3 regions of the Beijerinckia indica subsp. indica ATCC 9039 genome follow, and region 1 is predicted to be linked to each of the others. Evidence: predicted binding sites of a transcription regulator. Region 1 holds the regulator's gene; each other region holds the start of a gene.

Region 1 (9,585 bases):
ATCCCGGCCTGTCTCTGCCTTCCACCGCGATCGCCGTTGTGCATCGGTCGGACGGTTCCGGCACCACCTTCAACTTCACGGATTATCTGTCCAAGGTTTCCGCGGACTGGAAGGCCAAGGTTGGCGCCTCGACCGCCATTGAATGGCCTGTCGGCATTGGCGCCAAGGGCAACGAGGGTGTGGCCAATAATGTGCTGCAGACCAAAGGCTCGATCGGCTATGTCGAATATGCCTATGCGAAGCAGAGCAGCTTGACCTTTACCGGCCTCGTCAATCGCGAGGGCAAGCAGGTTCAGCCGACATCCGCCTCCTTCCAGGCGGCAGCGGCCAATGCCGATTGGGCCAATTCCCCTGGTTTCTACCAGATCCTGACCAATCAGCCTGGCGCGGCCTCCTGGCCGATCACGGCGGCGACCTTCATCCTGGTGCCGAAGCAGCCCACGGACGAGCAGGCCACCGCTGCCGCGCTGAAATTCTTTGACTGGTCCTTCGCCCATGGCGCGCCGCTGGCGGAACAACTGGATTATATCCCCCTGCCGGCTTCTGTCGTCAGCCTGATCCAGAAGACCTGGGCGGCCGAGATCAAGGGCGCCAACGGCAAGCCGCTCGTCAACTGAAGCAGCGGACTGAAATAAACAGCATGATGCGGCGAAACGCGCGCATCATGCTTGAAATTCTCAACAATGCGCCGGACCGAAGATTCTCTTCAAAGTCCAATGCTTTCGCGGTTCCGAGCAATGAAACTGACACGAAAGTTGACATATGTTAGGCGCTACCAAGGGAGATGAGGAGTGGTCGAAATCCTGGCGGAAAGTAAGACATTTGCTCCCGCGCGAAGGGACCAGCGAGAAAGAGTTTACAAGCTCTTCAAATCCAGCGATCGCTTCTATCGGACCCTGACTTTTGCCTCGACCGTGGCGATTCTCGTCATGCTCGGCAGTGTGCTGGTCTCCCTGGTGATCGGCTCCATACCGACCTTCAGAACGTTCGGCCTCGATTTCCTGATCACCGAGACCTGGAATCCCGTCACCGACAAATATGGCGCTCTCGCGCCCATCTATGGGACGCTGCTCACGTCCTTTTTTGCAATGCTCCTTGCGCTGCCTGTCGGCATCGGCATAGCGGTTTTTCTTTCGGAACTCTGCCCGCAGCCTTTGCGGCGCCCGGTCGGCATCGCCATCGAATTGCTCGCCGGTATTCCCTCGATCATTTATGGCCTGTGGGGCCTGTTCATTCTCGCGCCCTTCCTGCAGCAGCATGTGCAGCCCGCGCTGATCGCGACGTTCGCGCCCGTGCCGATCCTCTCGACCCTCTTCGCCGGCCCTCCCTATGGCATCGGCCTGCTCACCGCCGCGCTGATCCTGGCGATTATGATCCTTCCGTTCATCACCTCGATCTCGCGCGACGTCTTCGAGACCGTCCCGGCCGTCCTGAAGGAAGCGGCCTATGGCATCGGCTGCACCCATTGGGAAGTCATCACCAAGGTCATCATTCCCTATACGCGCACTGGCATCGCGGGTGGCGCCATGCTGGCGCTCGGCCGCGCGCTCGGCGAAACCATGGCGGTCACTTTCGTCATCGGCAACGCGCATCGGATCTCCGGCTCGCTGCTCGCGCCAGCGACCACGATTTCGGCGTCAATCGCCAATGAATTCACCGAAGCCGTCGGCGATCTCTATACGTCGGCCTTGATCAGCCTCGGTCTGATCCTGTTCGTCATTACCTTCTTTGTTCTGGCTCTGGCCCGTCTGCTCCTGATGCGAGCCGAGGGCAAGTAAGCTCCTTTTGTCGTGCACGATAATCGTTTCAGATTCTCATTGTCGGCGAACCACAGGCGGTTCGCCAAAGCCTGGCGGAAGAAAGACACATCATGACGCTCTACGCCGCGCGGCGGCGCCGAAACAATGTCTGGATCGGACTCTGCTATGCCGCGACCGCCTTCGGTCTCTGCAGCCTGTGCCTGATCCTTTTCGCGCTCCTCTTCGAGGGCGCCTCCGGCCTCAGTCTGGAGGTGTTCACACAGATGACACCCTCCCCCGGCAGCGCCGGCGGACTTCTCAATGCCATTGTCGGCAGCCTGATCCTCACCTTTCTCGGCGTCCTGATCGGCACCCCGCTCGGTGTTCTCGCCGGCACCTATATGGCCGAATATGGACGCGGCACGAAATTCACCCTCGTGGTGCGGTTTCTCAATGATATTCTGCTCAGCGCACCGTCCATCGTCATCGGCCTGTTCATCTATCAGGTCGTGGTCGCGCCCATGGGTCATTTTTCCGGCTTCGCCGGCGTCCTGGCGCTCGCCCTTCTGGTTATCCCGATCGTGACGCGGACCACCGAAGACATGCTGCTTTTGGTGCCGCGCCCGCTCACGGAAGCCGCGACCGCGCTCGGCATGCCACGGTCCTATGTCATCACGAAGGTCACCTATCGTGCAGCGCGCGCCGGCTTGCTCACCGGCGTACTGCTGGCCACCGCGCGCATCAGCGGCGAGACCGCACCACTCCTGTTCACGGCCCTCAACAATCAATTCTTCAGCACCAATCTGAATGGCCCCGTGGCGAGCCTGCCCGCCATCATTTTCCAATTCGCGCTGAGCCCCTACAAGGATTGGCAGCGGCTCGCCTGGTCGGGCGCCCTGCTGATTACCTTTTCCGTCTTGGCCCTTTCCATTTTCGCCCGTGTCCTCGGCACGAGAAAGACCGCCAAATGATGTCGACGCACCCCACACCGCCGCAGAAACTGGCGATCCGCAATCTGAATTTTTTCTACGGCGATACGCTCGCCCTGAAAAACATCAGCATGCCGCTCTATGCCAACAAGGTTACCGCCTTGATCGGTCCCTCCGGCTGCGGAAAATCGACCCTCCTGCGTGTCTTGAACCGCATGTATGATCTCTATCCCCGGCAAAGGGCCGAGGGCGAGGTCCTGCTCGATGGCGAAAACATCCTGACCGCCGATCAGGATCTCAATCTCCTGCGCTCGCGCGTCGGCATGGTCTTTCAAAAGCCGACGCCCTTTCCCATGTCCATCTATGAGAATATTGCCTTCGGCATAAGGCTTTATGAAAAGCTGCCGAAGAGCGAACTCGATGACCGTGTGGAAGCCGCCCTGAAAGGCGGGGCGCTCTGGAATGAGGTCAAGGACAAGCTGCATTCAAGCGGTCTCGCTCTGTCGGGAGGCCAGCAGCAGCGGCTGTGCATCGCGCGCACCATCGCCATTCATCCAGAAGTCATCTTATTCGACGAACCTTGTTCGGCGCTCGATCCTATCTCGACCGCCAAGATCGAGGAACTGATCGACGAATTGAAGTCCAGCTATACGATCATCATCGTCACCCATAATATGCAGCAGGCCGCCCGCGTCTCCGAATATACGGCCTTCATGTATCTCGGCGATCTGATCGAATTCGATGTGACCTCGCGCCTGTTCACCACGCCGGACCGGCAGGAGACACAGAATTACATCACCGGCCGTTTTGGCTGAATTTTTCCGCGCCGTTTTCGGCGCCGCCAGCCCGTTCACGGCGAGGCACACCATTCGAGGAAGAGCCCTATGTCCGAATCCACGATCACCAGCCATACCGTTCGGGCCTACGACACGGAGCTCGAGATTCTCGGCCGCAAAATCGCCGAAATGGGCGGCATAGCGGAAAAAATGCTGGCGGACGCCATGGACGCCTTGACCGATCTCGATCGGGATCTCGCCATCAGAACGGTCGAAAATGATCCGCGCCTCGACCTGCTCCAGCGCGATATCGAGGAACAGGCCATCCTGACCATCGCCAAACGGCAACCGCTGGCGGTGGATCTCAGGGAAATCATTGCCACGATCAGGATCTCCGGCGATCTCGAACGGGTCGGTGATCTCGCCAAAAACATCGCCAAGCGCGCCATCAAACTGTCCACGGAAATGCGGATTCCGCGCGCCCTCATCGGCCTCAAGAGCATGCATGAGACCGCCTCCCTCCTTCTGAAGGACGTCCTCGACGCCTATGCCCTGCGCGATGCCGAACGGGCGCGCGCGGTCTGGACCCGCGATGCCGAACTCGACGCGCTCGAGGATTCGGTGTTTCGCGACCTCCTCACCTTCATGATGGAAGATCCCCGCAATATTTCCTTCTGCACGCATCTCCTGTTCTGTTCGAAGAATATCGAGCGGATCGGCGATCATTCCACCAATATCGCCGAAACAGTGGTCTATCTCGTTACCGGAGAAACATTGCCGACCGAACGTCCCAAGGGTCGGCCCGATCTTTCCGACTTCTCGACAACGGTGTCCGCATGAACCAGACAGCAGAGGTTTCCAGCAAGAGCAGCAATTCCGCGCGCAACAAAACATCGACCGCGACGACGCGCATTCTCCTCGTCGAGGACGAGGCCGCTTTGAGCACACTGCTCACCTATAATCTCGAGGCCGAGGGCTTCGAGGTCGAGAGCCTTGAGTGCGGCGACGAGGCCGAGGCCCGTCTCGATGAAAGCCTGCCTGATCTCGTCCTTCTCGACTGGATGCTGCCCGGTGTCTCCGGCCTTGAAATCTGCCGCCGCATCCGTGCGCGCGAGAAGACACGGGCGCTGCCGATCATCATGCTGACGGCGCGCGGCGAGGAAAGCGAAAAGATCCGGGGGCTCGCGACGGGCGCCGATGATTATATCGTCAAGCCTTTCTCGGTGCCCGAATTGATGGCGCGTGTCCGCGCCCTGTTGCGCCGCTCGCGACCAGACCGTATCACCGGCCTGCTCACCGCCGGTGATCTCTCACTCGATCGGGAGAATTGGCGTGTCCATCGCGGCGAGCGGCATGTCCATCTCGGACCGACCGAATTCCGCCTGCTCGATCATCTGATGGGCCGGCCAGGCCGCGTCTTTTCCCGCGCGCAATTGCTGGACGGCGTCTGGGGCGAGGCGGCGGAGATCGACGAGCGCACCGTCGATGTCCATGTCGGGCGCCTGCGCAAGGCCTTGTCGATCGGCGAGGAACAGGACCCCATCCGCACGGTGCGCGGCGCCGGCTATTCCTTCGACGAGCATTTCGGCAAATAATTTTGAAAAAAGCGTGTTTTCCCGATTCACCCAATCGGGAAAACACGCCTCTTTACGCGAAGCTCGTTTTACCAAAGGTCATTCATTATGACCGTTGGTATTACCAATGAATGAGCGTAAGGATGATCTCCAACGCGATCAGAGCCACGACGGCGATTTCCATCGCATCGGCCCTGCCGCCGGAGGCATCATCGTAGAGCGCCATGTAAGTATCGCGGATGATCGCCAGTTTCTGATCGACCGCATTGCCGACCGCATTGACCTGGAAGAGGGTGAGCGAGGCGGCATAGATGCGGGCAAGATAGACATCCTCGGTCACGGTCAGAACATTGTCGACATGTTCCTTCACTTCCGTGACTTCCGCGAACAATGTATACAAACGCCGCGCGAGGCCGGCCAATCTTCTGGATGACCAAAGGCCGCTCGACCGATGCGTGGTCTCGACGAGATCATACATGCGCGGCAATTCATCGGTGAGCAATTTGTTGAAATAGCTGATTTCCAGCAATTGGGCATTAGCCACCTCGACGACATCGAGCACATCCGAATCGCCGCGCGGATCGACGACCAAAGCGCGGTCCCAGGTGAGCACGGCGAGATCATCGAGATAATAAGAGAAATGATTGCGCAGAAGATCCTGGCGCGCGCGCTCCGAAAGCGGCAGAGTTTCGCCGGACAGCAGCGGCACCAGATCGATCTCGTTCAAGATCTGTTGGCCAGTCAAGGGCCGGTCGAACGAGCGCACGAAGCCGACGATATAATCTTCTTCCAGCGGCGAATCGATCGGCTTGTCGAGAGCACCATCGAGTGGGCCGCGCAAAGCCTTCACCATGTCACGCCAAAGGAGGCTGCCCGATGTCGGCCCCACCGTCGCGTTAATGGCGTTGAGCAGCGCGGAATAGGCGTGCCAGCCAAGATGGCTGACCGAAAAACGCATGGTGAGGGTGACGATGCCGATATCATAAAGGCGCGCCGTCACTTGCGCTTCGACATTGCGTGCCGCCTGATCCTCAGTCCGCAGTTTCAGGGGCAAGGGATCAAGCGTCAGAACGACTGGAGGCACGTTATAGGCCACGGCTTTTGCCGGCGTTGCCTGCAATTTGCGCCGAGCGCCGAGGGAGCCTGTATGCTCCAGCCAATGTTTTTCGGCTAGATCGAGATTGATACTGTCGGCGAGTTCGAACAGGCGATAGACGATAATATCGCCCGATGTGACGACGACTTCACCTTGAGGCTGCATAATGGCTCCGCGTCGATCGATAATCTATCAAATGGCTTTTTCCCATCGCACTCATCCCCAAAGATCGGGCGCGGGCGGATAAGCAAGGGAGCCCTCATAGGTGAGCCCATGGGGACGATCCTTCGCAAGCAGCAGGGGGCCATCGAGATCGACGAACCGGGCTTGTGACGCAAGCAGCATGGCGGGGGCCATGGCCAGCGAACTCGCCACCATGCATCCAAGCATGATATCGAGTTTCAACCCGCGCGCCGCCTCGACGAGACACAGGGCCTCCGTCAGACCACCGGTTTTATCCAGTTTGACATTGATCATATCATAGCGGGCCGCAAGGTCCTCGAGTCCATCGCGATCATGAGCGCTTTCATCCGCACAAATGGACACGGGCCTTGAAATTTTTGCAAGCATCGCATCCTGGCCGGCTGGCAAGGGCTGTTCGATCAGTTTGACACCAGCCGCCGCGCAAGCCTCGAAATAGGGGCCAAGCATTGTCTCGGTCCAAGCCTCGTTGGCATCGACGATCAGGGTCGCCTCGGGCGCCGCCGCGCGCACGGCGGCAATGCGGGCAAGATCCCCTTCCCCTGCGAGCTTGAGTTTCAGCAAGGGTCGATGGCTGGCCTTGGCCGCGGCTTCCGCCATGGTTTCAGGCGTGCCGACCGAGATCGTATAAGCCGTGACGGCGGGCACGGGCTCCGAAAGGCCCGCGCGACGATAGACGGGCACACCGGTTTCCTTGGCTTCCAGATCCCACAAAGCGCAATCGAGCGCATTACGGGCGGCCCCTGGCGGCAGAAGCTCCTGCAAAACCTCACGCCCAGCGCCGGCTTCAATCGCGGGGCGGATCATCTCGATTTGAGCGAGGACGCTCGCTGGGCTTTCGCCGTAGCGCGCATAGGGCACACATTCTCCCCGTCCCCTGGCATGTCCAGAGTCAAGCGTGGCGACAACGACCTCCGCCACGCTTTTCGCCCCACGCGAGATGACGAAACGACTGGCCAGGGGGAAAGATTCGATCGCCAGGGTTAGGCGCGGCATGGTGGGACGTCTCTTGAAAGGCTCGTGGGAAAGGAAGGAGAAAAAACGGTCAGCGCCGGCGGCTGCGTTTGATGTTTTTCTTGGCTAAAGCCTCTTCCGCTTTGGGGTCGAAGCTGCGCTTCGCAGATCCCTTGGCGGACCCATTCCGGCCTTTCGAGCGTGGCGCAAGAGCGCCGCCGTCGATGAGTTCGAAACGCAGCGCGCCTGCCAGCGGCGCTGCCTCGACGAGCCGGACGGTGACGAGATCACCCAGCCGATGCATGAGGCCGGTGCGCGACCCGATCAAGGCGTGCCTTGCTTCATCATGCCGGAAATAATCCTGAGCAAGGCTCGATATGGGCACGAAACCATCGGCCCCTGAGTCCATGAGGCGGATGAACAGGCCGGATTTGGTGACGCCGGAAATGCGGCCCTCGAATTGCGCGCCGACTTGATCAGCGAGGTGAATGGCGATCAGCCGTTCCACGGTCTCGCGCTCGGCGGCCATGGCACGGCGTTCAGCCGCTGAAATCTTGGCCGCGATTTCGGCAAGAACATGCGGATCCGTATTCGGCAAGCCATCGGAGCCGAATTTCAGGGCGCTGATCAGGGCGCGATGCACGATGAGATCGGCATAGCGGCGAATCGGCGAGGTGAAATGCGCGTAACGGCGCAGATTGAGACCGAAATGCCCGTAATTTTCAGTAACATATTCCGCCTGGGCCTGCGTGCGCAACACGATCTCGTTGACGAGATGTTCGTGCTCGGTTTCGCGCACCTGCGCCAGAATACCATTGAATTGCGCCGGCCGCAGCACCTGGCCCTTGGCGAGCTTGATATCGATCGTATGCAGAAATTCGGCGAGCGCGTTGAGCTTTTCGATCGTCGGCTCGTCATGTGTGCGATAGATCAAAGGCTGATGATGCGCCTCCAGCGTTTCCGCCGCGCATACATTGGCGAGGATCATGAATTCCTCGATCAATTTATGCGCATCGAGCCGGGCGGGGGTAAAAATCCGTTCGACGCGACCAGCCTCATCGAGTTTGATCTTGCGTTCCGGCAGATCGAGATCGAGTGGCCCTCGCTTGGCGCGTGCCTTTTTCAAACATTCATGCGCCGCATACAGAGGCCGCAAGACCGTTTCGAGCAAAGGCTCTGTCACATCATCAGGCGCGCCATCGATCGCGGCCTGCGCCTGCGCATAAGACAATTTCGCCGCCGAGCGCATTATTACGCGATGAAAGGTGTGGCTAAGCTTGTGCCCATCGGCGGCGATGACCATGCGCACGGCGAGCGCTGGCCGATCCTCGCCGGGACGCAACGAACACAGATCGTTGGAAATCCGCTCGGGCAACATGGGAACGACGCGATCGGGAAAATAGACCGAATTGCCGCGCTCCTGCGCTTCCTTGTCAAGCGCCCCGCCAAGGCGGACATAAGCGGCGACATCGGCGATGGCGACACTCAAAATCGTGCCGCCCACATTGGCGGGATCAGGATCATAGTCAGCATAAACGGCGTCGTCATGATCCTTGGCATCTGGAGGATCGATGGTCACCAACGGCAGTTCGCGCCAATCCTCGCGCCCTGCAAGGCCAACATTCTTTTTGCTTTCGGCTTCCGCCAGCACTTCGGACGGGAAAATATGCGGCAGGCCATGCGCGTGAATAGCGATCAGGCTCACCGCTTTTTCCGAGGAAAAGGCGCCGATTCTTTCGCGCACGCGCGCGCTCGGCAAGCCAAGACGGCCCGAGCGCAGCGGCTCGACGGCAACGAGATCACCATCCTCCGCCTCACCGCGATCGGCCTCGGAAACCTGTAATTCGCCCCGGCCGAGACTCTTTTTATCAATCGGCACGATACGGCCACCACCGCCCAGCGGATCGGCTCGGAAGAGGCCGAGCACTTGTGTTCTGGCGCGTGGCAGAAGCTTGATCAGGCGGCCGGTATAGGTAGGCTCATGGGGTGCTGGATCAGGAACCGCCTCGACCCGCACCAGGGCGCGATCGCCAAGACCTGGAGCTGGCATATTGGCGCGCGGCTTGCGCGGCGCCGATATAGCGATTTTGGGTATTGGGCCGAGCGAGGCATCCCATTCGACCGGGCTTGCCAGAAGATCACCATCGCGGTCGCGGGAAAAGATCTCGGCGAGAACCACCGCGGGCAGGCGTCCCGGCTGGTGCAGCACGCGGCGTCGCCGCTCGATCGCGCCCTCCGCTTCGAGTTCTCGCAACATTCGCTTCAGGGCGATGCGATCATCCCCCTTGATATCGAAGGCACGGGCGATTTCCCGTT
Region 2 (9,585 bases), 2.1 Mb from region 1:
TGAGGTTGCCCGAGGCCGGCAGCACCAGACCCGAAACGATCCGGAGCAGGGACGATTTCCCGCAGCCCGAGCGCCCGAGAAGACCGATAATCTCTCCCTCGCGCAAAGTGAGGCCCACATGATCGAGCACGAGCGGACCGGTCTCGCCTGAGCCTGTGCGGTAACTTTGGCAAATGTCCTTGGCCTCGACCAGGATTTGGGAGGCGGATTGAGTGAACGGGGACCGTATTTCCACCATGACGAGCCTCTTAATCCAATCTGAGCCGCCGCTCCGCGAGGCCGAACAAGGGCCGCCACACGAGCCGATTAAACAATATGACGACGATCGACATGACGGTGACGCCCAGCACGATGCGCGGATAATCGCCCTTGGCGGTTGCATCGGCAATATAGGCGCCGATCCCATGCGCTTCGATGCTGACATCGCCCCATTTCACGGATTCAGCGACGATCGCGGCATTCCATGAGCCGCCAGAGGCCGTCAGAGCACCCGTGACATAAAAGGGAAAAATGCCGGGCAGGATGACGGACGTCCACCAGTTCCACCCCTTGATGCCGAAGGAGGAGGCGGCTTCCTTGAGATCGTTCGGAAAAGCCATGGTGCCCGCAATGACATTGAAAAGAATATACCATTGCGTGCCGAAAATAATCAGGAAGCTCAACCAGATATCGGGGTTAAGGCCGAACCGCACAATCACGACGACGACGATGGGGAAGACCACATTGGCCGGAAAGGCCGCCAGGAATTGTGCCAGCGGCTGGATCTTTTCCGCGAGTGCCGGACGCAAGCCGATGAATACGCCGATCGGCACCCAGACCAATGTCGCCAGAGCCATGAGAAGCACCACGCGAAGCATGGTGAAAAAGGTGAGAATGAGACTCTCTTGAATATCCGCGAACGTCAGAGTCTGGCCGACGAAGACAATGACGAAGCGCAAGGCCCACAGAGAGAGAAAAGCAATGAGGGTGATCCACAAGAGATCGAGAACCCGGCTCGAATGGGCCTGTTTGTCTATGGCCTGCGCCCGCCAGAACGGGAGTTCAAGACGCCAGAGCGCAATGCTCGAGAGCGTCTGAACCGGCATGCTCATGAGAGCACGCAACCAACGCGTACGATTGAACAGATCGGCGACCCAGGAACTCTCCTTCGTCTGGCTCGCGGAAAGCTCAACGCGAAACTTGCCAGCAAACACGACGAGGGGGCGGAACAGAAGCTGATCATAAAGCAGGATGACGATTGCCATCGCCGCGACCGCCGCGATGACAGCGTCAATGCGGCGCATTTCGATCGCCTGAGCGAGATAGGAGCCGATGCCAGGGAGTTTGACCGTCGTGTCCCCGACCGAGATTGCCTCCGAGGCGACGACGAAAAACCAGCCGCCCGACATGGACATCATCGTGTTCCAGATCAAAGCCGGCATGGCATAGGGTGTCTCGAGCTGCCAGAATTTCTGCCAGGGCGAAAGATGGAAACCGTTGGCCACCTCGACGAGATCACGCGGCAGGCTGCGCAAGGATTGATAGAAGGAAAAGGCCATATTCCAGGCCTGAGAGGTGAAAATCGCAAAAACCGCGGCGCATTCGACTCCGAGTGTGGAGCCCGGAAAAAGATGCAGGAAGAAGGTGACGGTAAAGGAAAGAAAGCCGAGGATCGGCACCGATTGCAAAATATCGAGCAGCGGGATGAGCACGAGTGCGGCCCGCTGGCTCTTGGCGGCAAGGGTCGCATAAGTGAACGTGAAAACCAGCGAGGCGGCGATGGCGGCGAACATGCGCAAGGTCGTGCGCAGCGCATAATAGGGCAGGGCGCCATAATCGAGGGATATGTGCGTGGCCTCGGGGGCGCTGAGGGGCAGTGTCAGGCCCGAGGAACCATAGGCCACCGCGACGAAAGCGGCGAGCAGCAGGATGAAGGCGGCAAAATCATAGGGATTTGGCAGACTTTTGCGATCGAGAAAGGCGAGGGAGACGAACCGGGCCAACATCGTGATCGCTCTCCTGCTGCGACTTTCCATGCGAATCATCAGCATGATAGCTTTTTTCCGCGCATGACATATGACAATGCGAGGGCCCGTCCTGACATCACCTTGCAACAAACAAGAAAAAATTTTGCCCTTTTCTTCTGTTTCAGATCGGGTCAGCATGTCACTCATTGGAGCATGGGAGACGGAGCGATCAGGATTTCGTTCGGTCCGTGTCGGAACTGCTCCAAAACGGCGCAAGGGGAGCCCCAGAGCGCGACGGTATGTTTAACGCGATGGAAGCAATTTGAGGCGTTCTGTTGATGTTCAACCGGCTTTTCTCCCTAGTTTTCGCGCCAGAGTCCCCATGTCGATGACCCTTTCGCGTTCCTCATCCCTTCTTGCGGCATGCACCGCGCTTCTCGGCCTCGGTCTTGCCGGTTGTGGCGGACGTGTGACGGCAATCGATCCTTATCCGCATGCCAGCGATTATGAGATTTCCGGGATCGACGTGTCCAAATATCAGGGCGAAATCGATTGGCGGGCGGTTCAAGCGAGCGGTGTGCGCTTCGCCTGGATCAAGGCGACTGAAGGTGGCGATCATCTCGACGAGAAATTCTTCCAGAACTGGATGGCTTCAAAAGCGGCCGGTGTGCCTCGGGGCGCCTATCATTTCGCCTATTGGTGCCGCCCGGGCCACGAGCAGGCCGCCTGGTTCCTGAAAAATGTTCCCTATGATCCAGACGCATTGCCGCCCGTGCTCGACGTCGAATGGAACGGCAATTCCAGGACCTGCCCAAAGAAGATCCCGCGTGAGGTCGCACTCGCCCAGATGCATATGATCCTGACCGCCATGGAACGCGCCTATGGCAAGCGGCCGGTCATCTATACATCCGTCGATTTCCACCGCGACGTGATGCAGAATGAATTCAACGATTATCCGATCTGGGTGCGCAGCGTAAAATATTACCCGACGGTCAAATATGGCAACCGCCGTTGGCATTTCTGGCAACATACGGCGGAAGGTCATGTTCCCGGAATTCGCGGCTTCGTCGATCGCAATGCCTTCAACGGCAATGCGCGGGAATGGCAAGCCTGGCTCCAACCCTCGGGCAGGCGGGAAGAAAAACCGGCGCCAGCACCTGTGACGACAACCGCTTCCATTCCGGCACCTCCGGCCCCTGCGCAGAGCAGCCCCCAAGCGGCGGCTCTGGTTCCTGCGTCAACACCCGTTTCCACACCTCAGACGAACCTAGCGCCCACGATCAACACGGCAAGCACCAGCTCTCCTTTGCTTCCCGCAGCCGCCATTCCCACTGCGACAGGAGCGCCCCAGCCCGAGACCGCGCGCTCGGTTGCCATGAGCCAACCTTAAGAGAGGCCAAAAAAGAAGGACCGCCCCTTCGCAAAACTGCTCGGGAGACGGTCCTTCCATTGTCGGATCGCGGTCCGCGATCCCGGAATAAGGCGGCTTAGAGGCCGAAAGCCCCCAAGAAGGCATGATGCCAGGTCCGGGCCCGCGATGTAAGACAATGAGACACTGGATCACCTCCTTTCGATGTGTTGACGATGCCTTAAAGGTAGCAGGTCGCCAGATTTTTGCAAATCCGGATTTCGCAGAGGGGTTTAGGGTCGCCGCCCTCGTATCCACCTTCTCAAGATGGTTCGGGCCGTGATACGCTCCGCCTCAGCATTCCGATGCCAGAATATCGATATCGAATGTGGCGCGTTTACCAATATCATCGGCATGAGCGGCCAGAAATTCATGCGTCACGCGGCGCCCTTCGGCTTTCAGCATGTCAACGAAGGCCCATTCCGCATTCAATTTCGAGGAATAATTCAAGTCATTCATCATTTCGGTCATGATCAAATGCGAGCGGATATTGGCCCAATGCCGACTTTCCTTGCTGTTCGGATTGGTTGCATTGCGCAACAAGGCGATCATGCGCAATTCCTTCATGAGAGGCGAGTTGAAGGAAATTTCATTCAGCCGATTGAGAATTTCAGCGGTCGTGCGGGGGGTTTCATTCCGTTGGCGCGGATTGATCTGCACCAGAATAATATCATCCGTTTCAACATCCCTGACCAAGGGTGTCAGCGTGGGATTACCCGCGAAACCGCCATCCCAATAAGGGATCCCGTCGATCTCGATCGCCTGAAACATGGTCGGCAAACAGGCGGAAGCGAGGAGGACGTCGGGAGTCAGTTCATGATTGCGAAAGACGCGCCCACGTCCGGTATGAACATTGGTCGCGGTGATGAACACTTTGATGGGCGATTGGCTTAGACTCGGGAAATCGATGCATTCGAAGAGAATGGAACGCAAGGGATTAAAGCCAAAGGGATTGCTCTCATAAGGTGACACTACGCGCGACACCATATCCAAGAATTGGAACATCGGCGACGTGTCGAGAGACCAGCGGCCGAGCAGCCGATCGAGAGGTGTACGTTGGACCGGGTTGAAGGCCGCAGCTTTGGCTACGCGGCTCCAATAGTTATCGAGCGCTTCGCGCGCGCCTTGAGCGCCTCCCTTGATCCAACCATCTGCCAGAATCGCCGCATTCATCGCACCCGCTGACGTGCCCGAAATCCCTTCGATCTCCAGCCAGGGTTCCTCAAGCAACCGGTCGAGCACACCCCAGGTAAAAGCCCCATGCGAGCCGCCCCCCTGCAAAGCCAATGCGACGGGACGTTTCTTGATCGGCGTATCCGGATGATCGGCAGACGTCATTCTGGCCTTCCCATGTTTTTCGCCACAATTTGCGAGCGTGCCTTGTTTTAGGGGGCCGCGCTGCCTTGGCAAGTATTTTCAGTGAAAATCCATAAACAGGATACGTCTTGCGTCCCCATTGATTCAGGTCCATCGGCAAGACGAAATATTCATCCAGAGAAAGTCAATCGACGGGGAGCATGATCACCTTTTCAAGGGTTTCACACGCAAACGACGATAGAGGAATCAATTATTCCCTGTCACGTTAACTTCGCGCTTGTCGCCAGCAAAAAGACGCCGAACCGGCCGGCTTTTCGTGTATCCGCGAAGCACAATGAGGCCGTTCTGCTCGATTACGGATACTTCACCGCAGCGGGTTCCTGGCTCGAGAAGCCATCGTCCAGGGTTTTGAGAAAGGCGACCACCGCATCAATGTCGGCTTCCGAGACCGTCGAAGGGTCTCCGGCCTGTTTACCAAAGGGGGGCTCATTATTGACATTGTCATGGTAAGCAGCGGGCAGATCGTCATATTTGGCAATCGTTCCATCGGCGCCGTGGGGATAATATTTCTCCGGCTTCGTATCGCGTTCGAAATAGAAGGCGACGGCCTCGCGCAAGCTCTTCACGACACCATTGTGGAAGAAGACTTTTCTGCGGGCGACATTGCGGAGGGTCGGCGTCTTGAACAGGCCGCAATAATCCGGCCTGTCACGGAAATCCTGTCGCTCGGGACCACAAAGACCGAGATCGAAAAAAGCCGGATCTTGATTTTGCGCTATGTCGCGATTGCGCGGCACGCCGATCGCAATCAACCCATAATCAGTGAAGAAGGGCGGGGTGCCCGTCTTGCTCGGCGCGCTGACATGGCAGCTTGCGCAATTACCCTTGTCCTCTGCCGTGAAAATTTCGAGCCCGTGTTTTTCCTGCTCGCTCAATTCCGCCTTGCCGCGCAGAAAAGCATCATATTTGCTTGAGAAGGGATAGAAGAGCGCGCCCTCCTGCTGAAAGGCGTCAAGCGCCTTCATCGCCGCTTCGAGGGGCCATTGCTTGTCTTGCGACACCAATCCGCCTGCCACAGCGCGCAAGGCTTGCCCGTAAATTTTTTCGATCGTATCGGACAGCGCCGCACGATCTTCATTCGCCATTTCAAGCGGCGATAAAAGAGGGATCAAGGCTTGGTCCGAGCGCCGATCCACGCGGCCATCCCAGGTCAAGCCGCCCGTTGGACCATTGTCTATGCTGCCGTCAGCTTCCTCGTCGGATTCATAATAATGTTCCGTGGACGGCGGGGTCACCTGTTTATAGGTGAGCGTCGGAGCCGCGCGAAACGCGGCTCGATCGAGGGTTTTGCCGCCCATTTGCACAGCAAGGTCATTGGAGGGCGAAAAAGCATTCTGGGGATCATGGCAGGAAGCGCAGGACAATTTACCCGAGCCCGACAGTCTGGGATCGGAAAACATCTGCCGGCCGATCTCCGACAATTGCCTCGCCTGTTGATAGGCCGTCGCTCTGGTCATTCCTCCTTGCGGATTTTCTTGCGCCAAACTGTCTTGCCCAAAACTGTCAATAATGGCTCCAACAGCCATAAATAAAATCAGACCAGCAAAGGCAGAGAGACAATAATGCATGGAGGATCTTACCGTTGAAACGCGGGGGGACCATGCTCATTGATCACGACGATTAGATGACATCCCCTCTCGTGAAAACTCTTTCTTGTCAGCGTAGACGACAATCCATCCATATTTCATTTTTTTGTCCATTAGTTAGCTTTCCCCTCAAAGAAAGGCTTGGATTGTCAAGAAACTGCAAAGCTCGCACGCTATGACCCTGCGCAAGTCACACTCATCTCGTCGGAATGGGTGATTGAGGGGCTTCCAGGGAAAGATTATCCGATTATGAAAACGCAGTTTCATTTCTTAATATTGACGGCGAGCGGGCTGATTCTGTCCCCCGCAGCCCATGCCTTGGACACGAATCCGCCCGGCTATGAGCAGCCGCAGGAAGTCCAGGACAGCACCACCCCGCGCTTCCAGGCCAAACTCAATCAGATCCAAAATATCGTCGTTATTTATGCGGAAAACCGCAGCTTCGACCATCTCTACGGTAATTTCCCGGGCGTTGATGGTTTGCGCGATCTTAAGCTCGAGCAGATCACTCAGCGCGATCGCGATGGGTCGGTCCTGAAGGAACTGCCGGTCATCTGGGGTGGTCTGACGGGTCCCGGCGTGACGCCGGCCATCACGGAAGCACAGACGGCTCATTTGCCGAATACGACTTTCAAAATCGATGCTCCGGATGGCTTCAATGCCTCCTTGAGTGTCATGACGCGGGATCTCGTGCATCGCTTCTATCAAGACCAGATGCAGATCAACGGCGGCAAAAGCGATCGTTACGTCGCCTATGCGGATTCCGGCGCCCTGGTCATGGGCTATTATGACGTTTCAAAACTGCCGCTCTGGTCGGTCGCGCAGCGCTACACGCTCGCCGATCATTTCTTCCAGGGCGCTTTTGGCGGCTCCTTCCTCAATCACCTCGCTCTGATCTGTGCGTGCACGCCCTATTATCCGAATTTGAACAAGAGCCCCGCCGCGTCGCGTATCAGTGCTGTTGAGGCTGATGGCGTCACCCTCAAACTGGCCGCCAATTCGCCGGCTTCGGCGCTCGTTGGCCCTCCTAAATTTGTGAACGACGGCGCTTTCACGCCGGATTTCTACGCCGTCAATACGATGCAGCCTCCCTATCAGCCGAGCGCCGTCAAGCCAGCCACGGGCGGAGATCCGCGTTATGCCGATCCGTCCAATGCCTCGACCTTGCCGCCCCAAACGCAGAAGACGATCGGCGATCTGCTCAGCGCCAAGGGTATTAGCTGGGCTTGGTATAGCGGCGCCTGGCAGGCTACGCTCGATGGTCAGAATGGTGCGACCGTCCCGAATTTCCAATACCATCATCAACCGTTCAACTATTTCGCGGCCTATGCTCCCGGGACACCGGAGCGCGCCGAGCATTTGCTGGACGGCGGCTTGAATGGTGAGGAATTCATCAAGGCGATCGATGCCGGCAAATTGCCGCAAGTGGCCTTCTATAAGCCGCAGGGTAATTTGAACGAACATGCGGGCTATACCGATGTGACATCCGGCGATCAGCATATTGCCGATATCATTGCCCATCTCGAAAAAAGCCCCCAATGGGGTCGTATGGTCGTCATCGTCACCTATGACGAAAATGGCGGCTGGTGGGATCACCTTGCGCCTCCGAAGGCGGATCGTTGGGGACCCGGCACCCGTATTCCGGCGCTGATCGTCTCTCCGTTCGCGAAGAAGAACTACGTCGACCACACGCCTTACGATACGACTTCGATCATCCGGTTCATTACGAAGCGTTTCCATCTTCGCGCTCTGCCAGGACTTGCCCGCAGGGATAATGCGATGGCCCAAGCCGGCGAGCCAAAATTGGGTGATCTGACCGATGCCCTTGAACTCAGGGGTAATTACTAAGGCTTAATTGGCCTTCCACAAAAAAGCCCCGGACGTTCGACGAGAAGTGAACTGACCCGAGGCTTTTCTTTATGAAGAGTGCTGGAAACTCAGCGCGCTCGCCTTCACACGCCGCCGTTTAAACTTGGACCTTTCGCGGTGGACTTGGCCAAATGTCCCTCCTCCGCCTTATAAAAATATTGGCTTGCCACGAGCCAGCCTTTCAAAGGCCGAAGCGGTGGAATGCAGGTCGCGAGCAGAAAGGGGAGCGTCGTGAACAGATGCACCCAATAGGGGGCCTGATATTCCACCTCGATCCACACCGCCAAAATGGCGCTAGGTACGCAGGCGAAACAGATCACGAAAAAAGCGGGACCATCGGCCGGATCAGCGAAGGAATAATCGAGGCCGCACACTTCGCAGCTCTTGCGAAGCTTTAGAAAGCCGCGAAACAAATGGCCCTTGCCACAGCGAGGACAGCGCCCCCTGATGCCAGTCGAAATCGGCGAAAGCGCCGGCCAGTCACGATCTTCAGACATTATCGTTCCTCAAAATTCAAAGCCAGCCACCATGGCCTCGGATTTCCACGAGAAAGACTCATCCACCCGAAGTCTCCCTGATAGCTCATCCCCTCAGCGAAGAGGGAGATATTTCCGAAAGCCGGAAACCGCCTTCATCACTTAACACTTATATATATTATAATTTGATATTTTGAAAGAATTTTTAAGATATTGAAAAGACGTATTTTTGTGGCGTAGAGGATCGGACTTTCAAAGTGAACCCTATCCGATGCTCTCTCTTTTCTGAAAATGCATCAGATTGGTCCTAAAAAGGGGCTTTTGGGATTGGTGCTCTGGGTGTTTGATCCAGACTTTGATGGTGCAATTCTTTCTGCAGAATGGAGGGATGCGCCAAGACGACAGAGACGGTGCGTCGAGCGATACAAAATAGTCAAAAAAGCCTGAGAACTCTCGCCAGACGCTGTGGGATCAACCAGAAGACCGTCGCCAAATTCACCTGACGACCTTCCTCAACGCCTACAATTACGGCTGACGGCTCAAGGCATTGAAGGGCCTCACGCCATTTGAATACATCTGAAAAGTCTGGACAAACGAAACGGAAGATTCATCCTAAATTCGTTCCATCACGTGCCGGGACTAAGCACCTAAAAATCGGCATTTATCATTGTTCGTTTGTTCACGTGTCCTCGCCTCGGAACCACTTAATAATGCACTCAAGCAGAGGAGGCTTGCTTGCATATTTGGGAACATGGGCCAACCAAGCATCCCACGCGGCGTCTCGCTCGATGCCTGCCGGCACCATGAAATAGTAGCCCCCGTTGTGTCTATGGGAGAGCCAGAAGCCCCCGTATTGGCCTGGAAGTATCCGAGCAACGTCTTCTCGCCGCCATGTCTGCTTACCTAGCCATGTTCGTTTTTCG
Region 3 (9,585 bases), 430 kb from region 1:
TCGTCTCGATGATGAGCGAGATCTACGGCCGCAAGGATGGTGTCTGCGGCGGCAAGGGCGGCTCCATGCATATTGCCGAAATCGCCAAGGGCATGCTCGGTGCCAATGGCATTGTGGGTGGCGGCCCGCCCCTGATTTGCGGCGCGGCCTTGACCGCCAAGACCCTGAAAACGGGCGGCGTGGCCGTGGCCTTTTACGGCGATGGCGCCTCGAACCAGGGGACCACGCTCGAAAGCCTCAATCTTGCTAAAATCTGGAATCTGCCGGTGATCTTCGTATGCGAGGACAATGGCTATGCCGAGGCGACCTCCTCGTCCTATTCGGTCGGCGGAACCCAGACCAAACGGGCGGAAGGCTTCGGCATTCCGGCGCAAGAGGTCGATGGCCATGACTTTTTCGCGGTTTATGACGCCGCGCGCGACGCCATCCAGAAAGCCCGTGCCGGCGGTGGTCCCAGCATGCTGCATGTCAAGACCTATCGCTATTACGGCCATTTCGAAGGCGATGCGACGACCTACCGGGAGCCCGGCGAAGCCGATCGCGTCCGCAAGGAGCGTGATTGCCTGGTGAAATTCCGCACCAAGGTCACGGAAGCGGCCCTCCTCGAAAACCAGGATCTCGATGGTGTCGATGCCGAAATCGCGGCCTTGATCGAACGGGCGGTCCAGCATGCCAAGGCGGCGCCTTTGCCGACCGAGGAAGACCTCCTTTCTGATGTTTATGTCTCCTATTGAGGGCTGCGATCATGAGCAAGAAGAGCTATCGGCAAGCGATCAATGAAGCCCTCGCCAGCGAAATGCGCCGCGATCCGACCGTCATCGTCATGGGCGAGGATGTCGCGGGCGGTGCTGGCACCAAGGGCCAGCAGGATGCCTGGGGCGGCGTGCTCGGCGTCACCAAGGGCTTGATCACCGAATTCGGTCCAGAGCGCGTGCTCGACACGCCGCTGAGCGAAAGCGGCTATATTGGTGCGGCGGCAGGCGCGGCTGCCACCGGCCTGCGGCCTGTCGCCGAACTGATGTTCATCGATTTCATGGGTGTCTGTTTCGACCAGATCTTCAACCAGGCGGCCAAATTCCGCTACATGTTCGGCGGCAAGGCCGTCACCCCGCTCGTCATTCGCGCCATGTATGGTGCGGGTTTTCGCGCGGCGAGCCAGCACAGCCAGTGCCTCTACCCGCTGTTCACACATATTCCCGGCCTCAAGGTTGTCATTCCCTCCTCGCCCTATGAGGTGAAGGGCTTGCTGATCCAATCGATCCGCGACAACGATCCGGTGATCTTCTTCGAAAACAAGGTCATGTATGACGATATCGAGGAAGTGCCGGACGAGCCCTATACCATTCCCTTCGGCGAGGCGAACCTCACCCGCGAGGGGGACGACGTGACGATCGTCGCCATCGGCCGCATGGTCAAAATGGCCAACGAGGCCGCCGACCGTCTGGAAAAGCAGGGCATCACCTGCAATGTCATCGATCCACGCACCACCTCGCCGATGGATTTTGACACGATCCTTGATTGTGTCGCCGATACAGGCCGGCTGGTGATTGTCGATGAGGCGAGCCCGCGCTGCAATATGGCGACCGATATTTCGGCCGTCGTCGCGCAGGAAGCCTTCGGCGCGCTCAAGGCGCCGATCAAAATGGTCTGCCCGCCGCATACACCGGTCCCCTTCGCGCCCAATCTCGAGGATCTGTTCGTGCCTAATGCCGACAGGATCGAGAAAGCCGCCAAGGCCCTCATGAATTATCAGATCAAGGAGCCCGCATGATCACCGGAGAGATCAAAGCCATCACCATGCCGAAATTCGGTCTCGCCATGACCGAAGGCAAGGTGGCTTCCTGGGCAAAGACCATCGGTGCGGAAGTCAATGTCGGCGATGATCTCGCCGACATTGAGACAACCAAGATCACCAATGCCTATGAAAGCCCGGTCAAAGGCATTCTGCGCCGCCAGGTCGCCCAGGAACAGGAAGAACTGCCGGTCGGCTCGCTGATCGCTATCATCGCCGACCGCGAGACATCGGAAGATGAAATCGATCGGTTCATCGATAAGTTCCAGGCCGAATTCGTCAGTGAACAGGACAAAAGCGAAACGGTTGCCGCCCCTGAACCCAGGGTCATCGAGGTCAGCGGCCAGAAAATCCGCATTCTCGAAATCGGCAATGGCGAAGGCGCGCCGATCGTCTTCGTGCATGGCTTCGGCGGTGATCTCAACAATTGGATGTTCAATCAGCCTCCCCTCGCTGAAAAGCACAGAACCATCGCGATTGACCTGCCAGGCCATGGCGGATCCGTGAAAGAGACTTCGGGCGATATCGCCTCGCTCGCCAAGAGCGTGGGCGAAACCCTGGATGCGCTCGGTGTTGCTTCAGCGCATTTCGTCGGCCATTCGCTTGGCGGCGCGATCATTCTCGCCTTGGCGCTCGAGCGGCCGACGCTTGTCGCATCGCTCAGCCTGATCAGTCCGGCGGCCCTCGGCGATGTGATCAACACCGATTACACCGATGGCTTCATCACGGCCGACCGCCGCAAAACCTTGAAGCCGGTGCTACAATTGCTGTTCGCCGATCCCTCCCTCGTCAGCAATGACATGATCGACGATCTCATCAAGTTCAAACGCCTCGACGGCGCGACCACGGCTTTGACCGCGATCGCTAGCGCCAATTTCAAGGAGGGACGCCAGAGCCTCAATCTGCTGTCGCGCCTTGCCGAAATCAAAGCGCCGGTTGAAATCCTCTGGGGTAAACAGGATCAGGTCGTGCCGATGGTTGATCCAGGCCAACTGCCGGGCACCATCGCCTTCCATCCTCTCGAGAAGAGCGGACATATGCCGCAAATGGAACAATCGGCCGAGGTCAACGGGCTGATTGGCGATTTCATCACAAAGGTCGAGACCAAGGTGGGCTGACCCCCTCCGCCCGTGTTTCTTGGTTGACGCCTTGAGAGGCCGGACCCGAGGCCCCCTCGGGTCCGGCTATCTCCTATGCTCCCGTTCGTATGAATGAAACAGAGCGGGTTTGATTCACAAAGAAGATTTCGACTCTGCGTTAGACGCCAATCAAAAACAGAACAAACATAAAAATAGATCTCGGAGGAATGGAATGACAAGGAGAGGCCGCGAGCGTTTGCGCGGATCGCTGTCGTTTGCGCTTGTTTCGAGCTTGATCGCTACAGGAGGCTTCAGCCTCTCCACGGCGCGGGCCGATACGACTGATCAATTACTCGATCAACTCAGGTCGAAAGGCATTCTGACAAAGACCGAATATCGAAAATTGAAGGACCGCCATGCCCATGAGGCGGAAGACAAGGCTCGTGTCGCCGAGCCGGCTGGCCGCCGTGTCGTGACGAAGGAAGGCGTAAAGATCGTCCCGGATGATCGTTATGTCACGAAGCTCGACAAGGGTATCGGTGTGCGGATCGGCGAAGTCGATCTCAGATTGACGGGTGTTTTGAGTTTCTTCGCGACTGAAGGTTTCAAGACGCGCGGCAATGCGACGGTTGCGGGCGGTCTTCTGGCTCCCAGTGTCGCCAATAATTCAAATGCCATACGCGCAGGCTATCTGCCGAGCAATCTCGTCACCAATCTCACGACTCGCCAGGAAGGCCTCGACCTTAGTTTCACGCTCGGTCTCTATACGGGCGGCAACAATGTTTCGGTTGGCAAGTTCAACGCCAATAACGGGGGCGCAGCAGTCGCGCTCGGCACTCCGGGCATCGACTTGAGGCAAGTGTTCGGGACCATTGGCACGCCTGATTTCGGTACGGTCAAGATTGGCCGCGATCTTGGCCTCTTTGCCGCCGACGCCGTGTTGAACGATGCGACCATTCCGGGTGTCGGCTTCTTTTCCAGCAATGCGGCGCCGGGCAATGCCACTTTGGGCCATGTGGGCTTTGGCTATTTCTACATGGATTGGCTGCCGCAAATAACCTATACGACGCCCGATTTCTATGGGTTCACGGCCTCTGTCGGCGTCTTCTCCCCCTTGCAGGAATATAATTACTCTGGCCTGTCGGGCGAAATGTCGGCGCATGATCAGCCGGGCCTGCAATGGCGTTTGAAATATATCGGTCATTACGGCGATGACCTGAAGCTGACGGCCTGGACCTCTGGCATGACGCAACAGCATCGCGCTGAAATCGGCGATAGCGTGGTGACCAATGGTTCCCTGGCGGCAGGCGCCAATATACGCGCGGTCGGTTTCGATGGCGGCGCTCGTCTCGATGCCGGTCCCGTGAGCCTCCTCGCCTATGGCTATTATGGCCGCGGCATGGGCTCGACCTTCCTGTTTTTCGACGGTATCAACCGCGAGGGCCAGAAGCGGGATTCCTATGGCGGCTATGCCCAGGCCAGCTACACGTTCTATGATCGTTTCACAATCGGCAGTGCCTATGGCATCAGTCTGTTGAACGCCACTTATGGTGATCCCTCCACATTGTTGCGCTCGAATTCCAGTGTGATGGGTTTTGCCCGCTATAAATTGACGGATTGGATCACACTCCAGGGCGAGTTCACGCATTTGATCTCGCGCAATCAGGCTGGCGGCTCGGTCACGGGCGATGCTTTCGTACTGGGCACCTTCATGTCATTCTGAGGTATGTCATTCTGAGGCGGGGTCCAAAACAATTGTTCTTTAAGGAGAGCAGATCGGAGATATCCGATCTGCTCCGAACTCTGTCCCTACGAGGTTGAAACCCTTTCCTGCTTGCGGAAGGATTGCGCGCAATCCTCGAGCGCACCGCCAAGCTCTTCGACGATTGAGGGTGTGCTGGTCAAGCACGGGAAGAATTTGACAACGGAAGGCGTAATGAGCGAGGTGCTGTGGCAAAGCACGCCACGCCTAAACAGTTCAAGCTGGATCATCGAGGCGAATTGCGCATCCTGAAGGCCGAGAGCGGCAATCCCTCCCCTGACCCAGGCTGGTCGATAGAGATCTGGAAAGTTCGCGCTGAGCGCCAAAAAAAGCGTGGTGAGATCTCTCTCCAAGAGGTGGACATTCGCGACAAGTTCCGGACGCCGCACAATATCCAGAACCTTCATGGCGATCCGTGCGCCAATGGGGCTGCCGGCAAGACTCGCCATATAGCCCCAATGGCCACTATTCATGCAGAGATCATAAATATCTGATCGAGCGATCAAGGCGCCGACGGGATAATAGCCTCCGCCCAATCCTTTTCCGGATATGATGATGTCGGGTTGGATATCATAAAAGCCGCTCATCCAAAGCCGGCCGGAACGGCCAAGGCCCGACCGTGTCTCATCAAGAATCAAAAGCGTCGAATGGCGGCGGCACAAAGCCTGGACACCTTCCAGAAAACCATCAGGCGCGGGCTCGAAGGTTTCATAATTCATAGGCTCCATGATGATGGCCGCACAGGACGCATCGATCGTTCTTTCGATCGCGTCGAGATCGCCATAATCCTCAAAAAACAGGCTATAATCGCCCGGAAGAGAATAATGCGACAAAAGCCCCTCGGCCTCTGATCCCGTCGCCAGCGCGGCAAAACCACTATGGCCATGATAGCCATGCTTGAACGCCAGCACCTTCTTGCGGCCGGTGACGCGAAACGACCACATGATCGTGGCATCCATGGCGTCCGAGGCACTCAACGTCAGAACAGTCCGGCAGTCCGGAATGGGCGAATCCGCACGATTGACTGTGTCCTGGAACGCCAATGCTTCTTCGGTTGGCATCACCCACATGCCCGCATCGAGCGTTTCCAAACTCTCAGCAATCAGCTGTCGTATTTCCGGATTGCAATGTCCAAGAGAATGAACGCCCCCGCTATTGCCGCAATCGAGAAGGCGCCGTGAATTCTCGACATTCCAGATATGGGACCCTTCGCGTCGCCCCACGACAAATTCCATTCCCGCCTTTTTCTGAAGATCGGCAAGAAAGCGCCAGTGACGCTGACGATAGGCTTCCCCTATTTGTTGCGAATCCATCGAGATGATCCTGGATGTGGCGGGGAGGCGCTGGCCAACGACAAAGCCCTCTCATTCCATGGCGGCGGCTTTGAGGATGCAAACCATCATCGCCGAGGCGGGCTTGCGCGAGACATTGCGGATGGTATGCGGCCGGTCGCAACGATAACGCAGGGTTTCGCCCGCCTTGGCGCGTTCGATCACGCCGCCGACCTCGATCTCGAGTTCGCCCACACTCACCGAAAGGCTTTCGACGGAACCACGCTGATGCGCCTCCGATTCGAGAATGCCACCGGGATCAGCCGCAAAATCATACCATTGCAGCCATTCGACCGTCTTGATCCAGCCGATGATCGCCAGCCGGCATTTGCCATCATCGGAAACTAGAATCGGTGTGTCCCCCTTGGAGGCTTTTTCCAGGAAAGGTTCATCCTCGGTCGCCTGCAACACGCGCTCAATCGAAACATCGAGCGCCTGCGAAAGCCGCCAGATGGTCGCCAGCGTCGGATTGGTCTCGTTGCGCTCGATCTGGCTGATGATCGATTTTGCAACCCCCGATTGCTCGGATAATTCGGACAACGAGAGATTATAGGCCTTGCGCAACCGTTGGACGGTTTTGCCAAGCTGGCTCGATAAAGCCGCCGCACCCGCCTCCAGAACCTTGACCTTATCGCGTCCCTCGACCCCCATGCCACGTGCCCTTCACCCTGCCATGGGCTGAAAGACTAACCGATTTTGTTTGGAATATCGAACGAAAACATCCTGCTTCCGCATAGTATCCACCCTCGTCGAAGCGCGACTCCTCGCGCTTCGACGAGGACAAGTGGATACGCTTTAAAAAGTGACGGATCGAGAATCCGTGATTCTCGATAATGGCTCGACAGAACGACGATCGGCGTGGGACTATTTAGGGCCGTTGATGATGGGTCGATGAAAAAAGTTTTGCTCCTGAAACCAAGCGGAACGGTAAACATTATGCCCAAGGCTTTACCGTTATTGCGACCGATCGTCATCGCAACGCCATGCGAGCGTGCTTTATGGCGTGCAGAATGGGTTTTCAAGGCCTTGCCGCTCGAGAGTCAGGAAACAGCGTGGATACGATCTTAGAGTCCTCCACCCATTACCGCACTTTGTTCCTCTCCGACGTGCATCTCGGCACTCGCGGCTGTCAGGCGGAACTGCTCGTCGATTTCTTGAAATATCACGACGCGGATACGATCTATCTGGTCGGTGACATCATCGACGGCTGGCGTTTGAAAAGCGGCTGGTATTGGCCGCAAATGCACAATGACGTCGTGCAAAAGCTCTTGCGCAAAGTCCGCAAGGGAACCCGCGTCGTCTATGTGCCCGGCAATCACGACGAATTCGCCCGCGACTATATCGGCATGACCTTCGGCGGCGTGGACATCGTCGATCATGCTTTCCATGAGACGGCGGATGGCAAGCGCCTGCTCGTCATCCATGGAGACCAGTTCGATATTGTCGTCCAGCACGCCCGTTGGCTGGCCTGGCTCGGCGATTGGGCCTATGACGTCGCGCTCTGGTCTAATACATGGTTCAATAAAGCGCGCCGGGCGCTTGGTTTCACTTACTGGTCGTTTTCCGCCTGGGCGAAGCTGAAGGTCAAGGATGCCGTGAATTTCATCGGCGCGTTCGAAATGACATTGACCGAGGAAGCGCGCAAACACGGGGCCGATGGCGTCGTCTGCGGCCATATTCATCACGCCACCATCCGCGAAATCGACGGCGTGACCTATATCAATACGGGTGATTTCGTCGAATCCTGCACCGCGATCGCCGAACATGCCGATGGGCGGCTCGAGATCCTGCGCTGGCAAGCCACGGCCAGCGAACGTCTGGCCCGACAGGCCAATCTTCCGGCGGCGCAGAGAGCCGCGGCCTAAAATGCGGATTCTGATCGCCACCGATGCCTGGCAGCCGCAAGTCAATGGCGTGGTGCGCTCCCTGGAAAGTCTCTCCAAAGCCTTGAACGAGCAAGGTGTCGAAGTCGATTTCCTGAGTCCGCAAGGCTATGCCACCCTTCCCTTGCCGACCTATCGGGAGATTCGGCTCGCCCTGGTCGGCTGGCGGAGCATTAAAAAGCGGCTGGACGGCCAAGGTTTCGATCACATTCATATCGCGACCGAGGGGCCGATCGGCTTTGCCGTGCGCCGTTATTGTCTGGAAACCGGCCACCCGTTCACGACAAGCTTTCACACGCGCTTTCCCGAATATATCCGGGAGCGCGTCCCGATTCCGGAATGGGTGAGCTACGGTGTCCTGCGGCGTTTTCACAATGCCGGCAATGGGCTCATGGTCGCAACGCCGAGCCTCGCCAGGGAACTCGAGCAGCGCGGATTCAATCGGCCCCGGATCTGGTCTCGCGGGGTCGATCATCAACGCTTCCATCCCGATCGAGCGGTGCCGCTCTCGCTTCCACGTCCGATCTTTCTTTATGCGGGCCGTCTGGCGCCGGAAAAAAATCTCTCGAGTTTTCTGGGTCTCGATTTGCCGGGCTCGAAACTCGTCATCGGCGATGGTCCCGCCAGAGCCGCGCTGCAACAGGCCCATCCCCGGGCGCATTTTCTTGGCGCCATGCCGAGCGATGAACTCGCGCGTTATTATGCCGCCGCCGATGTCTTCGTGTTTCCGAGCCGGACCGACACATTCGGCATGGTCGTCCTGGAAGCACTCGCCTGCGGCTGCCCGGTCGCGGCTTTGCCGGTTCAAGGTCCTCTGGACACGATCGGGACCAGCGGGGCCGGCGTGCTCGACTTCGACCTGCGCACCGCCTGCATCGAGGCGCTCACCATCCCGCGCGAAAGGGCGCGCACCCATGCCCTGACCTTTACCTGGGCCAATAGCGCCCGTCAGTTCCTCGACAATATAGCCGCAGTCTACGACCACCGCGGCACGGCACCGATCGCCCGGCCGGTGGCGCGACCAAATCTCCGCAAAAAGGCTTCAAAGGGAGCGCCCGCCGAGTAGAAAAATGCCGCCAAAGACAAGAATCACCGCGGCGATCAGACAGGTGAAGGCGAGCCAAAGCGAGCCCGGCGCCGATCGCGGCATATCCGCATAGAGAGCCGCAGGTTTGCGTCCCACCACCATCGCGCGGATCATGCCTTCCTTGCCGATCAGATCATAGGCGAGATTGGCCAGGACGTGCAGGCCGATCAAGATCAAGAGAAAATCAAATCCAAGCCGATGGACATGCGAAGCCTCATCGACTGAGGCGTCCGACAACGTGCCGCTAAGCGGTCCCTCTATCACGAGACGATCGGGATCAGCCGAATAAAGGCCAAGCACGGCCTGGCAAAAGACAGCGGCCAGGAGCAAAAGCACCATGCAGGCACCGAGCGGATTATGGCCGAGATAAGGAAGCTTCCGCCCTTGCACCAGCGCGCCGCAATAGCCAAAAATCCGCTGCGGCGTTGGAAAGAAGCTGGAAAAACGCGCGGTCACGCCGCCAAAGAAACCCCACAACAGGCGAAACACGATCAACACCAGGATCGTATAGCCATTCCATTTGTGCCATTCGGGCGTGGCCACGCCATATTTGTCACTGAGCCAGGCCATGGCGACGAGCAGAACCAGCATCCATTTGAACAGGCGCGTGGGCAGATCCCAGGCTTCGACAGTGCCTTTCGCACCATGCCG

What was found. The regulator PhoB, encoded in region 1, activates phosphate uptake and scavenging genes when phosphate is short. The targets are predictions, from matches to a motif close to TGTCATNNANCTGTCAT.
Region 2: BIND_RS08165 (acid phosphatase) is a predicted target of PhoB. The motif match lies at 6,345-6,361, and genes of this name have one in related genera.
Region 3: BIND_RS00585 (UDP-2,3-diacylglucosamine diphosphatase) is a predicted target of PhoB. The motif match lies at 6,845-6,861, and genes of this name have one in related genera.

Annotation. Positions count from the first base shown of each region.
Region 1 covers NC_010581.1:3,867,939-3,877,523, forward strand. Annotated here, with positions in the region: gene pstS (phosphate ABC transporter substrate-binding protein PstS) at 1-617, shown strand, start outside; gene pstC (phosphate ABC transporter permease subunit PstC) at 792-1,778, shown strand; gene pstA (phosphate ABC transporter permease PstA) at 1,871-2,710, shown strand; gene pstB (phosphate ABC transporter ATP-binding protein PstB) at 2,707-3,483, shown strand; gene phoU (phosphate signaling complex protein PhoU) at 3,553-4,284, shown strand; gene phoB (phosphate regulon transcriptional regulator PhoB) at 4,281-5,039, shown strand; gene BIND_RS17325 (RMD1 family protein) at 5,140-6,279, opposite strand; gene dgcA (N-acetyl-D-Glu racemase DgcA) at 6,331-7,311, opposite strand; gene rnr (ribonuclease R) at 7,361-9,585, opposite strand, start outside.
Region 2 covers NC_010581.1:1,817,176-1,826,760, reverse strand. Annotated here, with positions in the region: gene BIND_RS08190 (ABC transporter ATP-binding protein) at 1-238, opposite strand, end outside; gene BIND_RS08185 (ABC transporter permease) at 249-1,985, opposite strand; gene BIND_RS08180 (glycoside hydrolase family 25 protein) at 2,329-3,336, shown strand; gene BIND_RS08175 (patatin-like phospholipase family protein) at 3,649-4,692, opposite strand; gene BIND_RS08170 (cytochrome-c peroxidase) at 5,025-6,188, opposite strand; gene BIND_RS08165 (acid phosphatase) at 6,567-8,165, shown strand; gene BIND_RS08160 (DUF983 domain-containing protein) at 8,270-8,683, opposite strand; partial or broken gene BIND_RS21280 (IS481 family transposase) at 9,043-9,159, shown strand; gene BIND_RS08155 (hypothetical protein) at 9,342-9,585, opposite strand, start outside.
Region 3 covers NC_010581.1:129,401-138,985, reverse strand. Annotated here, with positions in the region: gene BIND_RS00615 (thiamine pyrophosphate-dependent dehydrogenase E1 component subunit alpha) at 1-734, shown strand, start outside; gene BIND_RS00610 (alpha-ketoacid dehydrogenase subunit beta) at 746-1,771, shown strand; gene BIND_RS00605 (acetoin dehydrogenase dihydrolipoyllysine-residue acetyltransferase subunit) at 1,768-2,910, shown strand; gene BIND_RS00600 (hypothetical protein) at 3,104-4,594, shown strand; gene BIND_RS00595 (aspartate aminotransferase family protein) at 4,681-5,946, opposite strand; gene BIND_RS00590 (helix-turn-helix domain-containing protein) at 5,998-6,615, opposite strand; gene BIND_RS00585 (UDP-2,3-diacylglucosamine diphosphatase) at 6,975-7,829, shown strand; gene BIND_RS00580 (glycosyltransferase family 4 protein) at 7,831-8,913, shown strand; gene BIND_RS00575 (cytochrome b/b6 domain-containing protein) at 8,890-9,585, opposite strand, start outside.